Regions from separate parts of the Streptomyces sp. NPDC005799 genome, predicted to be linked through region 1. Evidence: riboswitches for the same ligand, from Rfam matches in the RefSeq annotation. Region 1 holds a riboswitch; the other holds the start of a gene.
The links. A riboswitch is a leader RNA that binds a small molecule or an ion and turns the genes downstream of it on or off. The one in region 1 is predicted to bind glycine.
Positions count from the first base shown of each region.

Region 1 (3,562 bases):
CGAGAGCACCTCCTCCAGTTCGTTGCCCGGCCAGCCGCCGTGCGGATGGGGATGTGCCTGGGCGGGAAAGTCCGCGGGGAGATCCGCTGGGAAGTCCATCTGTGTCCGACCGTCTGCTGGGAACCACTGCTGTGACCGGAAAGGCTAGCGGTTGGGACCGCCAAGGGGTCAGCCCGTGAAGCCGATCCTGGTGAGGACGCCTGGGCGGGACCGACGCGGGGTCAGCCCGTGAAGCCGATCCTGACGACGGCGTCCGCCGCGTCCCGGTCGAGCAGGACCGCCGAGCCGACGCCCCCGGGCAGCTCGCCCCGCTCCACGGAGCGGATCAGCCGGGCGGCCGCCCTGCGGTGGCGCAGGAAGGCGTAGCGGGAGACGCCCCGGCCGCGCTCGCGCTGGCCCGCCAGCGCCGCGTCCGGCGTGACGTCCAGGAGCAGCAGGTGCAGCGTGCCGCCGCGGCGGCGGGCCTCGCGGGCCAGCCGGCCGCGGACCCAGGACTGCGTACCGCAGTCGTGCACGACGACCCCCTCGCCGTCGCGCACGGCCCGGCGCAGACCTGCGTAGTGAGCGAGGCGGACCAGAGGGCGGTAGAGCACGTACGGCAGCAGGGCCGGCAGCCGGCGCTCCCAGCGGTCGCGGGCGTCCTGCGAGTCGACCCGGGCGCCCCTGACCGCGCGGGCCATCAGCGTGGACTTGCCACTGCCCGGCAGGCCGGTGACGACGACAAGGTCACGGGGCCCGAAGAGCAAGGCGTGCGGACTGCGGCCCGAGCGGTCGCGCAGATCGCGGACGACGGAGGCCGGGAGCTCGTCGCACCGCTCGCGGGCCGGGGCCGAGGGCTGCCGGGGCAGCGTGAGAGCCGAGGTCGTGGCGTACGCCGTGGGCCTGTTCACCGTGATCGTCCTCCCTGCGGGGTCAGGAAAGCTTCTCCCCACTGAATGTAAAGAGAAGGTAATGCACGGTGTCTCGCGGTTCCGTTCGGTTCCGGCCACAGGCCCGTCACAAAGAGCGGTCTGACGCGAGCGGACAAGGCGTGCAATGATGTGCGCGCCAACTGCATACCGGCCGTTTGAATCCGCGCGGGAGAGTCCCCAGTACGCCAGTACGTCTACGTCGCTGGGGCGCCGAAGGAGCAAGTCCCTCCCTTGAATCTCTCAGGCCCCGTTACCGCGCGGGCGAGGCACATCTGAAAAGCGGGCCGCCGTGCGGTGGCCCCACCCACGGTGCAAGCCCGGTCATTCGCGTGATCAGGGCGAACCTCTCAGGTACCGATGACAGATGGGGAGGAATGACCTCGCCCTGTCCCGTCATGCCCTGGGAGACGACCGTCCGATGAGCAGCACCGAACTCCGCCGTACCGCGCTCGATGCCCTGCATCGTTCGCTGGGTGCGACGATGACCGACTTCGCCGGCTGGGACATGCCGCTGCGCTACGGCTCCGAGCGCGACGAGCACCTGGCCGTGCGCACCCGGGCCGGCCTCTTCGACCTCTCCCACATGGGCGAGATCACCGTCACCGGCGCGCAGGCCGCCGCCCTGCTGAACCACGCCCTGGTCGGGAACATCGCGTCCGTCGCCGTGGGGCGCGCCCGCTACACCATGATCTGCCGGGCCGACGGCGGGATCCTGGACGACCTGATCGTCTACCGGCTCGCCGAGACCGAGTACCTGGTCGTCGCCAACGCCTCCAACGCCCAGGTCGTGCTGGACGCGCTGACCGAGCGCGCGGCAGGCTTCGACGCCGAGGTGCGCGACGACCGGGACGCCTACGCCCTCATCGCCGTCCAGGGCCCCGAGTCGCCCGGGATCCTGAAGTCCCTCACCGACGCCGACCTCGACGGCCTCAAGTACTACGCGGGCCTGCCCGGCACGGTCGCCGGTGTCCCCGCGCTGATCGCCCGCACCGGCTACACCGGCGAGGACGGCTTCGAGCTGTTCGTGAAGCCCGAGCACGCCGTCGAGCTGTGGCAGGCGCTGAGCAAGGCGGGCGAGGCCGCCGGCCTGGTCCCCTGCGGGCTGTCCTGCCGGGACACCCTGCGCCTGGAGGCGGGCATGCCGCTGTACGGGCACGAGCTCAGCACCGAGCTGACGCCCTTCGACGCCGGGCTCGGCCGGGTGGTGAAGTTCGAGAAGGAGGGCGACTTCGTGGGCCGCGAGGCGCTCGCCGAAGCGGCCGCCCGCGCCCAGGAGGACCCGCCGCGCGTCCTGGTCGGCCTGATCGCCGAGGGCCGCCGCGTCCCGCGCGCCGGGTACCCGGTCGTGGCCGGCGGCGAGGTGATCGGCGAGGTCACCTCCGGCGCCCCCTCCCCCACGCTGGGCAGGCCGATCGCGATGGCGTACGTCGACGCGGCGCACTCGGCGCCCGGCACGCCCGGGGTCGGTGTGGACATCCGAGGCAGCCACGAGCCGTACGAGGTCGTGGCACTGCCCTTCTACAAGCGCCAGAAGTAGAGACTGTGCGGGGCGGCCCCGCGTCGGGGTCCCGCCGCCCATCCACGTCCCCAGCAGTCCCCCGGCATTCCTCATCACCCCGCGTACAGGAGAATCCAGGCCATGAGCAACCCCCAGCAGCTGCGCTACAGCAAGGAGCACGAGTGGCTGTCGGCCGCCGAGGACGGCGTCTCGACGGTCGGCATCACCGAGTTCGCGGCCAACGCGCTCGGTGACGTCGTCTACGCCCAGCTTCCCGAGGTGGGCTCCGCCGTGACCGCGGGCGAGACCTGCGGCGAGCTGGAGTCGACCAAGTCGGTCAGCGACCTGTACTCCCCCGTCACCGGTGAGGTCACCGAGATCAACGAGGACGTGGTGAACGACCCGTCCCTGGTCAACTCGGCCCCCTTCGAGGGCGGCTGGCTCTTCAAGGTACGCGTCGCCGAGGAGCCCGCGGACCTGCTCTCCGCCGACGAGTACACCGCCCAGAACGCCGGCTGAGGAGTCGAGGCCGCATGACCGTCCTGAACACGTCCCTGCACGAGCTCGACCCGGAGATCGCCGCCGCGGTCGACGCCGAACTCGTGCGCCAGCAGTCCACCCTCGAGATGATCGCCTCGGAGAACTTCGCTCCGCTCGCGGTCATGGAGGCGCAGGGCTCGGTCCTCACCAACAAGTACGCGGAGGGCTACCCGGGCCGCCGCTACTACGGCGGCTGCGAGCACGTCGACGTCGCCGAACAGATCGCCATCGACCGTCTCAAGGAGCTGTTCGGCGCCGAGTACGCCAACGTCCAGCCCCATTCCGGCGCCTCCGCCAACCAGGCCGCCCTGTTCGCGCTGGCCCAGCCCGGCGACACCATCCTCGGGCTCGACCTCGCGCACGGCGGCCACCTCACCCACGGGATGCGGCTGAACTTCTCCGGCAAGCAGTTCGACGTGGTCGCCTACCACGTGGACCCGGCGACCGGACTCGTCGACATGGCCGAGGTGGAGAAGCTGGCCAAGGAGCACCGGCCGAAGGTGATCATCGCCGGCTGGTCGGCGTACCCGCGGCAGCTGGACTTCGCCGAGTTCCGCCGGATCGCGGACGAGGTCGAGGCGTACCTGTGGGTCGACATGGCGCACTTCGCGGG
Region 1 covers NZ_JBEXXQ010000028.1:88,968-92,529, forward strand. The annotation lists gene ABZ453_RS26620 (enhanced serine sensitivity protein SseB) at 1-99, opposite strand, end outside; gene ABZ453_RS26625 (AAA family ATPase) at 222-890, opposite strand; glycine riboswitch at 1,068-1,177, shown strand; gene gcvT (glycine cleavage system aminomethyltransferase GcvT) at 1,330-2,448, shown strand; gene gcvH (glycine cleavage system protein GcvH) at 2,551-2,928, shown strand; gene glyA (serine hydroxymethyltransferase) at 2,943-3,562, shown strand, end outside.

Region 2 (3,562 bases), on a different contig from region 1:
GCCGTCTGAGGCGCGGGCGCGGGCCGCCCGACGTCGTACGGGGGCATTGTCAGTGGCGTAGGGCAGCATCGGAGACGTGAGAAACGCGCCCACGATCCTGCATCTCGACATGGATGCCTTCTACGCCTCGGCGGAGCAGGCGTCCAAGCCGAGTCTGCGCGGGAAGGCCGTGGTCGTGGGCGGGCTGGGGCCGCGTGGGGTGGTGGCCACGGCCTCGTACGAGGCGCGGGTCTTCGGGGTGCGGTCCGCGATGCCGATGGCCCAGGCGCGGCGGCTGGCGCCGAACGCCGCGTATCTGGTGCCGCGGTTCGGCTTCTACCGGGCGATCAGCGAGCAGGTCATGGGGCTGCTGCACGAGCTGTCGCCGCTGGTCGAGCCGTTGAGCCTGGACGAGGCGTTCGTGGACCTGGAGGCCGGTGAGGCGGCCTGGGACGAGGCGTCGGCCAGGCTGGTGGGGGAGAAGCTGCGCGCCGACATACGGACCGGCACGGGGCTCACCGGGTCCGTCGGGCTCGCCGCGTCCAAGATGCTCGCCAAGATCGCCTCCGAGGAGGCCAAGCCCGACGGACTGGTGCTGATCGAGCCGGGGACCGAGCGGGCGCTGCTCGGGCCGATGTCCGTGCGGACGCTGCCCGGGGTGGGGCCGGCGACGGGCGATCATCTGCGGCGGGCCGGGATCACCACGGTCGACGACATCGCGGAGGCCGGGGAGGACGAGCTGGTACGGCTGCTCGGCAAGGCGCACGGGCACGCGCTGTATGCCATGGCGCTGGCGCACGACGACCGGCCCGTGGTCGCCGAGCGGGAGGCGAAGTCGGTGTCGGTCGAGGACACCTACGACGTGGACATCCACGACCGGATCCGGGTGGGGCTGGAGGTGCAGCGGCTGGCGGACCGGTGCGTGCGAAGACTGCGTGCCGCGGGGCTGTCGGGGCGGACGATCGTACTGAAGGTGCGGCGGTACGACTTCTCCACGCTGACCCGGTCCGAGACCTTGCGGGGGCCCACGGACGATCCCGCGGTGGTGCGGGAGGCCGCGGCGCGGCTGCTGGACGCCGTGGACACGACGGGAGGCGTGCGGCTGCTGGGGGTGGGGGTGAGCGGGCTGGCCGACTACACCCAGGAGGATTTGTTCGCGCAGGCCGCCGGGGATGCGACGGGGATGGAGCATTCCGGGGACGAGGGGGTGGAGGAGCCCGTCGAGGAGCAGGTGACCGTGGTCGAGCGGCGGTGGCCGGCGGGGCATGACGTCCGGCATGGCGAGTTCGGGCACGGGTGGGTGCAGGGGAGCGGGCTGGGGCGGGTGACCGTGCGGTTCGAGACGCCGTGGTCCGGGCCCGGGAGGGTGCGGACGTTCCGGGTCGACGACCCTGAACTGGAGGCGGCCGAACCCTTGCCGTTGGTCGCGGAGAGACCCGGGGTTTCGGTGGACGGGGGTGGCGTGTGAGCTGGGGTGGAGTGTGAACTGGGGTGGAGTGTGAGGTGGTGTGTGACCTGGGCCGGTTGTGGGTGTCGGCGGGGCGCGGGTCAGGCGTCCGCGTCCTCCTGGCCCGCGAGTCTGCCGAAGTCGCGGTCCGGGAGCGAGGGGGGTGAGGCCAGGTGGAGGCCGTAGTGGTGGTAGAGCTGGAGTTCCTGCTCGGGGGAGAGGTGGCGGCCCACGCCGAAGTCGGGGGCGTCCTTGATCAGGGCCCGGTCGAAGGGGACGTGGAGGGTGCCCTCGACCAGCTCGCTGGGCTCCAGGGGGACGAAGGCGTCGCGGGAGAAGAGACCCGTGCGTATGGCCGCCCACTCCGGCACGCCGGTGGCGTCGTCGAGATAGACCTCGTCGATGGTGCCGATCTTCGTGCCGTTGCGGTCGAACGCCTTGCGGCCGATCAGGTTGCGCGGATCGATGTCGGTCTGCACGGGCCCTCCACATGGTCGCAACTCATCCGTAAGCACTACGAAAGTGCACATCGGGCGACGCGGCCACTCGAGCCGCGCTGTAGAGCGCACTGGTACTCTGTCAACGGCTGATGACCCCGCGCGGGAGAGTCCTCCGGGTGACACCGGAGGCGCCGAAGGAGCAAATCCTCCCCGGAATCTCTCAGGCTCACGTACCGCACGGACGAGGTCACTCTGGAAAGCAGGGCGGGTGTCACGGCTTCCGCCCTCACCGACGGTGAAAACCGGGAGCTTTCGGGCGACCCGGTGAAGCTCTCAGGTCGAGATGACAGAGGGGGAGGCCGTTCGGGTACCCGTGCCGTGGTGCCCCTCGAAGGTCGTGTCAGACCAGGAGGCCTCCGCAAATGACCGCCCATCGCACTCCGCTCTCCGAGCTCGAGAAGGGGATCCCCTTCGAGCAGCGCCACATCGGGCCCGACCAGGAAGCCCGGGCGAAGATGCTCGCCCACATCGGGTACGGCTCGCTGGACGAGCTGACCACCGCCGCGGTGCCGGACGTCATCAGGAACGCCGATGCCCTGGAGCTGCCGGGAGCGCGGACCGAGGCCGAGGTGCTGGCCGAGCTGCGTTCGCTGGCCGACCGCAACCAGGTGCTCGGCTCCATGATCGGGCTCGGGTACTACGGCACCTTCACCCCGCCCGTGATCCTGCGGAACGTGATGGAGAACCCCGCCTGGTACACGGCGTACACCCCGTACCAGCCCGAGATCTCCCAGGGGCGGCTCGAGGCCCTGCTCAACTTCCAGACCATGGTCGCCGACCTCACCGGACTGCCCACCTCCGGTGCCTCGCTGCTCGACGAGGGGACGGCGGCGGCCGAGGCCATGTCCCTGTCCCGCCGTATGGGGAAGAACAAGAAGGGCCTGTTCCTGGTCGACGCGGACGTGCTGCCGCAGACCATCGCCGTGATCGAGACCCGCGCCGAGCCGACGGGCGTGGAGGTCGTGGTCGCCGACCTGAGCGACGGCATCCCGGCCGAGGTCGCCGGGCGGGAGATCAACGGCGTGCTGGTCCAGTACCCCGGCGCCTCCGGTGCCGTACGCGACATCAAGGCGGTGATCGACCAGGCGCACGAACTGGGTGCCCTGGTGACCGTCGCCGCCGATCTGCTCGCCCTCACCCTGCTGAAGTCGCCCGGCGAGCTCGGGGCCGACATCGCGGTGGGGACGACCCAGCGCTTCGGTGTGCCGATGGGCTTCGGCGGGCCGCACGCGGGCTACATGGCCGTGCGCGAGAAGTTCGCGCGCAGCCTGCCCGGGCGGCTCGTGGGCGTGTCGGTGGACGCGGACGGGCACCAGGCGTACCGGCTGGCCCTGCAGACGCGTGAGCAGCACATCCGGCGGGAGAAGGCCACCAGCAACATCTGCACCGCGCAGGTGCTGCTCGCGGTCATGGCCGGGATGTACGCCGTGTACCACGGTCCCGAGGGGCTGCGGAGCATCGCCTGGCGCACGCACCGCTACGCCACGATCCTCGCCGAGGGTCTGAAGGCCGGAGGCGTCGAGGTGGTGCACGGGGCGTACTTCGACACGCTCACCGTGCGGGTCCCCGGACGGGCCGGCGAGGTCGTCGCGGACGCCCGGGACAACGGCGTCAACCTGCGCCTCGTCGACGCCGA
Region 2 covers NZ_JBEXXQ010000003.1:348,503-352,064, reverse strand. The annotation lists gene ABZ453_RS05325 (MerR family transcriptional regulator) at 1-9, shown strand, start outside; gene ABZ453_RS05320 (DNA polymerase IV) at 77-1,447, shown strand; gene ABZ453_RS05315 (PRC-barrel domain-containing protein) at 1,528-1,905, opposite strand; glycine riboswitch at 2,017-2,112, shown strand; gene gcvP (aminomethyl-transferring glycine dehydrogenase) at 2,289-3,562, shown strand, end outside.
Region 2: it holds a riboswitch for glycine, as region 1 does, so the genes downstream of both, gcvP (aminomethyl-transferring glycine dehydrogenase) here and gcvT (glycine cleavage system aminomethyltransferase GcvT) in region 1, are expected to answer to the same signal.